2 regions of the Pandoraea morbifera genome follow, and region 2 is predicted to be linked to the other one. Evidence: predicted binding sites of a transcription regulator. Region 2 holds the regulator's gene; the other holds the start of a gene.
What was found. Region 2 encodes sigma-54, which starts transcription at its own class of promoters, with help from an activator protein. Its sites were predicted from a motif close to TGGCANGNAANCTGCTTT; they were not measured.

Region 1: a site for sigma-54 is predicted at 1,532-1,549, ahead of PMO31116_RS16360 (acetyl-CoA acetyltransferase). Genes of this name have one in related genera too.

The regions. Positions count from the first base shown of each region.
Region 1 covers NZ_CABPSD010000009.1:250,102-254,521, forward strand. Annotated here, with positions in the region: gene PMO31116_RS16355 (TRAP transporter substrate-binding protein) at 1-899, opposite strand, end outside; gene PMO31116_RS16360 (acetyl-CoA acetyltransferase) at 1,589-2,755, shown strand; gene PMO31116_RS16365 (acyl-CoA synthetase) at 2,939-4,420, shown strand, end outside.
Region 2 covers NZ_CABPSD010000002.1:418,546-422,965, forward strand. Annotated here, with positions in the region: gene lptC (LPS export ABC transporter periplasmic protein LptC) at 1-32, shown strand, start outside; gene lptA (lipopolysaccharide transport periplasmic protein LptA) at 29-727, shown strand; gene lptB (LPS export ABC transporter ATP-binding protein) at 750-1,520, shown strand; gene PMO31116_RS05325 (RNA polymerase factor sigma-54) at 1,615-3,102, shown strand; gene hpf (ribosome hibernation-promoting factor, HPF/YfiA family) at 3,239-3,592, shown strand; gene ptsN (PTS IIA-like nitrogen regulatory protein PtsN) at 3,829-4,284, shown strand; gene hprK (HPr(Ser) kinase/phosphatase) at 4,384-4,420, shown strand, end outside.

The sequences.
Region 1 (4,420 bases), on a different contig from region 2:
GCATTGAACACGAGGCCCTTCTGCTTGAGCTCGGCCATTACACCGTCGTTGAGCTTGCGCACATCGTCGCGCTGCAACATGGCGGCAGCGTTCACGTTGGCCGTCACGATCGCCTGCAGATCCTTGGGCAGCTTGTCCCACTTCTGCTTGTTGGCGAGGAACCAGAAGCCGTCCCACATGTGATTCGTCATCGACACGTATTTCTGCACTTCGTAGAGCTTGGCCGTGGTCAGCAACGCCAGCGGGTTTTCCTGCGCTTCGACGATGTGCGTTTGCAGGGCCGAATACACTTCGGCGAAGTTGATCGACGTGGGCGAGGCATCGAACGCCTTGAACATCGACGTCCACAGCGGGCTCGTCGGCACGCGGATCTTCAGGCCCTTGAGATCGGCGGGCGAGTTGATCGGACGGCTGCTCGTGGTGATCTGGCGATAGCCGTTCTCCCAGATCTTGTCGAAAGCGAACACCGAGGTTTTGGCGATCTGGCCGCGCACGTGCGCACCGAGGTCGCCGTCCATCGCGGCCCACACCTGGCTGTAGTCCTTGAATGCGAAGCCCACTCCGGAGATCTGTGCCGACGGCACGAGTGTGCCGAGGATCAGCGGCGAGAGCGTGAAGTAGTCGATCGCGCCTGCGCGAATCTGGCTCAGCATGTCGCTGTCGCTGCCGAGCTGGTTGTTCGGATAGATCTGGAAGTCGATGCGGCCCTTCGACTGCTCGGCGATCTTCTGCGCCATCTCCTTGGCGCGGATATTCATCGGGTGGCTGACGGGGAGATTGTTCGCGAACTTCAGCGTGAATTCGGCGGCGTGTGCCTGCGTTTGGTACAACCCCGTCGCGGCGGCTGCCGACGTGGCTGCCACGACCTTGATGAAGTGGCGGCGATCCATGGTGCTCATACTGCATGTCTCCTGTTTATTGGTTTGGTGACCGCATCTGAAGCGCGAGGCGCGCCGGCGTGTTGCCTTGCAGCGCCCCGGCCGGCTCGCATCCTGCGGCGTGCGAGTGGCCTGGCTATCTTACGCAAGTCGAATGCCAGATCGCGCGCCGAGCGGGAAAACCCTTACGTTGTTAAGCATCGGTGAAATCCCTCGCATCGCCAGCCTGCGCCGCCACGCACCATCCCACGTTGTTTCGCCGGCTTTTGCCTGATGGAACGACCGGTGGCGCGGCCGCTTCATACCTCGGGCAATGACGGATCCACTTGCGCGCGCGATGCGTCGCGGTGCGACAGGTGTCGCATCTGTCGCGCAATTTGCGACACCTGTCGCAGGCCGGACATCGTCGCGATGCGACAGGTGTCGCATCGACCGTGCGACACACCCGGCGTGTTGCAGCACAGCAAATTCGCTTCACGCGGGGTGCACTCGAATTCACTTGCCCGGCGGGTGACATGCGCTTTACGCTTGCGTCAATTGCCGGCGCGCCACAAGCGTTGCCGCTGCAAGGAGGACGCAGGGGGCAGGTCGACGCCGCCCGCGCCGCACCGAATGGCGCCCGCATCACGTCAAATCGGGCGGGCGCATTTGTCTGGCATCGAAATTGCTCACCGGAGTCTGGATGACCCCAATTTTCCGGAGAACACTTCATGGTTGCTGCATGCCTTACCGGCTGGGCCCACTCCCAGTTCGGCAAACTCGATAACGTCGATGCCGAAGTTCTGCTGGCCGATGTCGCACAAGCCGCTCTCGACGACGCGGGCCTTGCGCCCGAGCAGATCGACTCGATTCATGTCGGCACCTTCAACGGCGGTTTCCTGTATCAGGACTTTCCGTCTTCGCTCGTCTTCAACCGTATTCCCGGCCTGCGCTTCAAGCCCGCCACGCGTTACGAGAACGCCTGCGCCACGGGTTCGGCGGCGGTTCACGGCGGCTTGCAATCCATCGAGGCCGGCAAGGCGACGCACGTGCTCGTGATCGGCTTCGAGAAGATGACCGAGCTGGCCACGCCGCAAGTCGGCGACGTCCTGCTCAAATGCAGCTATGCGCGGGAAGAGGCGGGCATTCCCGGCGGCTTTGCCGGCGTGTTCGGCACGATCGCGCAAACCTACTTCGAGCGTTACGGCGATCAGTCCGACGCGCTCGCGCGCATCGCGGCAAAGAATCATCGCAATGGCGCGGTGAACCCGTACGCGCACATGCGCCGCGACTTCGGCTACGACTTCTGCCGTAACGTCTCCGAGAAGAATCCTTTCGTGGCCGGTCCGCTCAAGCGCACCGATTGCTCGATGGTCTCCGACGGGGCCGCCGCGCTGGTGATCTCGTCGGCCGACGTCGCACGCACGATGCCCAAGGCCGTGGGCTTTCGCGCGGCCGTACAGGTCAACGATTACCTGCCGCTGTCGCGCCGGGATCCGCTGGCCTTCGAAGGCGGTCAGCATGCCTGGCGTCAGGCGCTGGGCGTGGCGGGCGTGTCGCTGAAGGACTTGTCGCTGGTCGAGACGCACGACTGTTTCACCATTGCCGAACTGATCGAGTACGAAGCGATGGGGCTCGCGAAGCCCGGCCAGGGCGCCAACGTGATCGCCGAAGGCCTGACGGAAAAGAACGGTCTGCTGCCGGTCAATCCCTCGGGCGGTCTCAAGGCCAAGGGACATCCGGTCGGTGCGACGGGCGTGTCGATGCACGTGATGGCGGCCATGCAGCTCACGGGCACCGCCGGCGACATGCAGATCCCGAACGCGAAGCTCGCGGGCGTGTTCAACATGGGCGGCGCGGCCGTGGCCAATTACGTCAGCATTCTCGAGGCGCGATGAGACGTCGCATTGGGACGCCGCGACGCGTCCGGACGGATTGCGTCGCGTTAGCCTGAACCGCATCAAGGCGCATCAAGTTGCATCAAGCCGCATTTGGCGTCATCGAGGCACGCCGGGCCGTTGGGGTGCGCAGAACGTATCAGGCAGGGGCCCGGCGCTGGCCGGGGCCGTCATATTGCAAGACTGAGCCATAAGAAAGTAGAGGAGACGAGCGACATGCTCAAGAAGGTCATGAATCTCGGCCGGCTGCTGGCCGACGTTGCCCGGCGTCACCCGGACGAGCCCGGGGTGATCGTCGGCGACAAGGTCACTACGTGGGCGCAGATCGACGCTCGCGTGAATGCAGCCGTCGACGCGCTGCGCAAGTTGGGCGTGGGCAAGGGCGACAAGTTGCTGGTTCACTCGCGCAACAACCTGCCGATTTTCGAGAGCGCGTGGATCGCGTTTCGGCTCGGCGCCGTGTGGGTGCCGACGAACTTCCGCATTACCGCGCCCGAGGCGGCGTATCTCGGGCAATCGAGCGGTGCGTGCGTCATGATCTACGACGCCGGCTTCGAGGGACACGTCGACGCCGTGCGTGCCGCGTCGCCCGCCCTGCGCCATGTGATTGCGCTGGGCACGCCGCGTCAGGGTGAATTCCATTACGAAACGCTCGTGGCCGAGCATATGGGCGCGGCCGGTTACGAGGCGGAAGTCGAGTACGAGGACCCGTTGTGGTTCTTCTACACATCCGGCACGACCGGACATCCGAAAGCGGGCGTGCTCTCGCACGGGCAGATGGCGTTCGTCGTCACGAACCATCTGGCCGACCTGATGCCTGGCATCACGTATCGCAGCCGCTCGATGGTCGTCGCGCCGCTCTCGCATGGCGCCGGCATTCATGCCATCGTCAACACCGCGCGTGGCGCGGCGAGCGTGCTCCTGGCGGGAGAAAAGATGGACGCGGCGCAGGTGTGGCAGGCGATCGAGCGCCATCGCGTGGACAACATGTTCACGGTGCCCACCATCGTGAAGATGCTGGTCGAGGATCCGGCGGTGGACCAGTACGACCACAGCTCGCTGCGTTTCGTGATCTACGCGGGCGCGCCCATGTATCGCGCCGACCAGAAATACGCGCTGCAGAAGCTGGGGCGCGTGCTGGTGCAGTACTACGGACTGGGCGAGGTGACCGGCAACATCACCGTGTTGCCGCCGTGGCTGCATAGCGAAGACGACGACGCGCCCGATGCACGAGTGGGTACGTGCGGCATGCCGCGCACCGGCATGGAGGTGGCGATTCTCGACGAGCGCGGCGAGCGTCAGCCGCCGTTCGCCTCGGGCGAGATCTGCGTGCGCGGCCCCGCCGTCTTCATGGGCTATCACAACAACCCGGACGCGAATGCCAAGGCGTTCAAGGACGACTGGTTTCATACGGGCGATCTGGGCCACGTCGACGCGCAGGGCTTCCTCTACATCACGGGGCGCGCGTCCGACATGTACATTTCGGGCGGCTCGAACGTCTATCCGCGCGAGATCGAGGAGGCCCTGCTCACTCACCCGGCCGTGTCGGAGTGCGCCGTGCTCGGCGTGCCGGACCCCAAGTGGGGCGAGAGCGGGCTCGCGGTGGTGGTCGCCCGGGAGGGCATGGCCGCGCAGGCCGACGAACTGCTCGGACATCTCGAGGCG
Region 2 (4,420 bases):
CCCAGACCAAACAGGGCCCCAAGACCCCATGATCGATCGCCGCAATCCGCGACCCGCTTCCCTTTCGCTGCGCGCCCTGCGCTCGCTGGCCGCCGCCTTCGCCGTGCTCGGCGCCCTGGCGTCGCCGCTCGCCCATGCCGAACGCGCCGACCGCGACAAGCCGCTCAACATCGAGTCGGATCACATGAGCTACGACGACCTCAAGCAGGTCAACATCTTCACGGGCAACGTGACGATGACCAAGGGGACCATCCTCCTCAAGGCCGATCGCGTCGAAGTGACTCAGGATCCCGAGGGCTACCAGTACGCCACCGCCTACTACAAGCCGGGCGGCCCCCTCGCCTACATGCGCCAGAAGCGCGACGGCCTCGACGAATATATCGACGGCTGGGGCCAGACGATCTACTACAACGGCAAGACGGAAGTCGCCACGCTCACCACGCAGGCCACGCTCAAGCGCCTGGCCGGCGGCACGCGCGTGCTCGACGAAATCCATGGCAGCGTGATCACTTACGACACGTACAACGAGGTCTATACCGCGAACAGCGGTGCCGATCAGGTCAACGCCAACAATCCGAACGGCCGCGTACGCGCCACGCTCGCGCCGCGCAATGCGACGGGCGCCGCACCCGCGACCGGCGGCCCGGGCAGCAAGCCGGCCGCAGCCCCCAAGGGCGATCTGCCGCCGCTGTCTCCCTCCAAAAGCATCGGGAATCCGCGTGAGTAATTCTGCCAACAACGCCTCGACCATCAACCCGGGCGCCGGGCCGTCAGGCAAGCCGAGCGCGCTGGTCGTGCGCTCGCTCAAGAAGCAATACGGCGCGCGCACCGTCGTGAAGGACGTGTCGCTGGACGTGAAAAGCGGCGAAGTCGTGGGATTGCTCGGCCCCAACGGCGCGGGCAAGACGACCTCGTTCTACATGATCGTGGGGCTCGTGCCCGCCGACGACGGCGAAATCCAGCTCGATGGCAACCTGATCAGCGAATTGCCGATTCACGAGCGCGCCCGCATGGGGGTCTCGTACCTGCCGCAGGAAGCGTCGGTGTTTCGCAAGCTTACGGTCGAGGACAATATTCGCGCCGTGCTCGAACTACAGGTCGACGCCCAGGGCAAGCCGCTCAAGCGCGACGAGATCGAGCGACGCATCGAAGCCCTGCTCGACGAGCTCCAGGTGAGCCATCTGCGCGAGAATCCGGCCATGTCGCTCTCCGGCGGCGAACGCCGCCGCGTGGAAATCGCCCGGGCGCTGGCAACGCAACCGCGCTTCATCCTGCTCGACGAGCCGTTTGCCGGCGTCGATCCGATCGCCGTGCTGGAAATCCAGCGAATCGTGCGTTTTCTGAAAGATCGGGGCATCGGTGTCCTGATCACCGACCATAACGTGCGGGAAACGCTCGGTATCTGCGATCACGCCTACATCATTAGCGAAGGCTCGGTGCTCGCCGCAGGCACCCCCGATCAGATCGTGGCCGACGAGAGCGTCCGGCGCGTGTATCTGGGCGAGAATTTCCGGATGTAAAGCAAATTTTTCGCATGTAAACCCTGCCACCGATAGGGCGCCGGGCCGGTTCCGCTGGCGTGACAAAGCCTCTACAATGAAGGCGAGACACGCTATGAAACCGACTCTTCAACTCCGCACCTCGCAGCACCTGACCCTCACGCCGCAGTTGCAGCAATCCATCCGGTTGTTGCAACTGTCGACGCTCGAACTTCAGCAGGAAGTCGAGCACGCCCTCACCCAGAACCCGATGCTCGAACGCGAGGACGACTGGCTCGCGGGCTCGGTACGTGTCGGCACGGACGGGTCGCTGCGCAACGAGCGCGGCACGTCGGCGAGCAGCGGCAGCGAAGGCCCCGAGTCGGCCAACGGCCATGACGAAACCCGCGAGCTCGACGGCCAGACCCGCTTCGACGACAGCAACCAGGACAGCGGCAGCGATTGGAGTCTTAACGATTTCGCCCGCTCGGGCAGCGCCTCAGACGACGACGACAACGCGCGTCCGCAGTTGCATGTCGATCACCCCAACCTTCGCGAACACCTGCTCGCGCAGTTGCGCCTGACCAAGGCCGGGCCGCGCGATCGCGCGCTCGTCGAATTCCTGATCGAATCGCTCGACGAAGACGGCTACCTCGGTACCATGCTCGACGAAATCCAGGCGGACATGCCGGAAGAGCTGGCGCTCGAGACCGAAGAGATCAACGCGGCGCTCGCGCTGCTGCAGAGCTTCGATCCGGCCGGTGTGGGCGCGCGTACGCCGTCCGAATGCCTGCGTCTGCAGTTGCAGCGCCTTCCGCCAAGCAGCGTGCGCACGCTCTCGCTACGCATCGTCTCGGATCACCTGGAACTGCTCGCCGCACGCGATTACACGCGTCTGCGTCGCCTGCTCGGCGTGAGCGAGGACAGTCTGCGCGCGGCGCATCACCTGATTCGCTCGCTCGACCCGTTCCCCGGCGCGGCCTATGGCTCGCCGCAGGCCGATTACGTGGTGCCCGACGTGCTGGTGCGCAAGCAGGGCAGCAACTGGATCGCCGAACTCAATCCCGAGGTCATGCCGCGACTGCGCATCAACGAGATGTACGCGCGAATTCTGCGAAACAACCGCAACGATCCGGGCACCGGCAATCTGCAGCAGCAGCTCCAGGAAGCCCGATGGCTGATCAAGAACATCCAGCAACGGTTCGACACGATCCTGCGTGTCGCGCAGGCGATCGTCGAGCGACAGAAGAACTTCTTCACGCATGGCGAAATCGGCATGCGGCCCTTGGTTTTACGCGAGATTGCTGATACGCTGGGTTTACATGAATCCACGATTTCACGGGTGACAACCAGTAAGTACATGCTCACTCCATTCGGGACTTTCGAGCTCAAGTACTTCTTTGGTTCGCACGTGGCCACGGAAGCGGGCGGCGCAGCGTCATCGACGGCCATCCGCGCACTCATCAAGCAACTCATAGGAGCAGAAGACCCGCAGAGCCCCCTTTCCGACAGCCGTATCGCGGAACTGCTGGCAGAGCAAGGGTTCGTGGTGGCGCGGCGCACTGTCGCGAAGTACCGCGAGGCCATGCGAATCCCCGCAGTCAACTTGCGCAAATCTTTGTAGTACGGTCCTGGTGCGCCATGTTGGCTCGCTGGGGCGTTACGCCGCAGTGCGACATTGCGTCACGCCAATGGCTCTCATCAGCCGGCGTCGCTCGTGACGCGGCCTGCACTTCGGCATTTCAGCAAGGAGAGCAGCTATGAATCTGAAGATCAGTGGACATCATCTCGAACTCACGCCGTCGCTGCGCGAATTCGTCGTCAACAAGCTCGAACGCGTGTTGAGGCACTTCGATCAGCTCATCGGCGCCGAGGTGATCCTCTCTGTCGACAAGACCAAGGAGAAGACCGGGCGCCAGATCGCCAGCATCACGGTGTATCTCAAGGGCAAGGAAATTTTCGTCGAGAAGTGTGACGAGAATATGTACGCTGCCATCGACAAGCTGATCGACATGCTCGACCGCAAGGTAATGCAATACAAGGACAAGGTTCAGGATCACGGCCGCGAGGCACTCAAGCACCAGCAACCTCCAGAGGCGGAACCGCTGCAATAAGTCCATCCGGGAGAGGTCGTCGCATTGACCGACACTGACGAGAAGCCGCACGGAACCTCACGCGCGAACCTACGTCTGTCATAAGTCTGGCATCACCCACCGCGGGGCCGTTGAACGGCCCCTTTTGTATGGTCCCGACGAGTTCCGCGCGTTGGCGCGGGCGCAGCGACGGGTGGTCTATAATGCGAGGTCAATCGGGGGTTGGAGGGCGACTACGCGTTCGCCCGTATTACAAGATGAATCGTTTAGTCAAACTCTTACCTGCGTCCAACATCCTGCTTGGACTGTCCGTCACCAGCAAGAAGCGCGTCTTCGAGCAAGCCGGGCTGCTCTTCGAGAGCAATGCCGGGCTCACGCGCGCGCTTGTCACCGACAATCTGTTTGCGCGCGAGCGTCTGGGCTCGACCGGGCTGGGGGAAGGCGTGGCGATTCCGCACGGCCGGATCAAGGGCCTGAAGCATCCGATGGCCGCCTTCGTGCGCCTGGCCGACCCGATTCCGTTCGAAGCCCCCGACGGCCAGCCCGTCTCCCTGCTCTTCTTCCTCCTGGTTCCGGAACAGGCAACCCAGCAGCATCTCGAGATTCTGTCCGAAATTGCCCAGTTGCTCTCCGATCGCTCGATGCGCGAGACATTGACCACGGCGCCCGACGCCGAAGTCATTCACGCCGCGCTCGCGAACTGGCAGCCCTGAGCCCGCAAGGGCTCGCCGATTTCCGCCGATATTCACGGGTATCGCCGCAAAGACAGACGAATTCCGTAGCTCCCACACCCAACCGAACGAGGCGACGCGGTGGAACTGACCGGCATCAACGCGCAGAGCATATTCG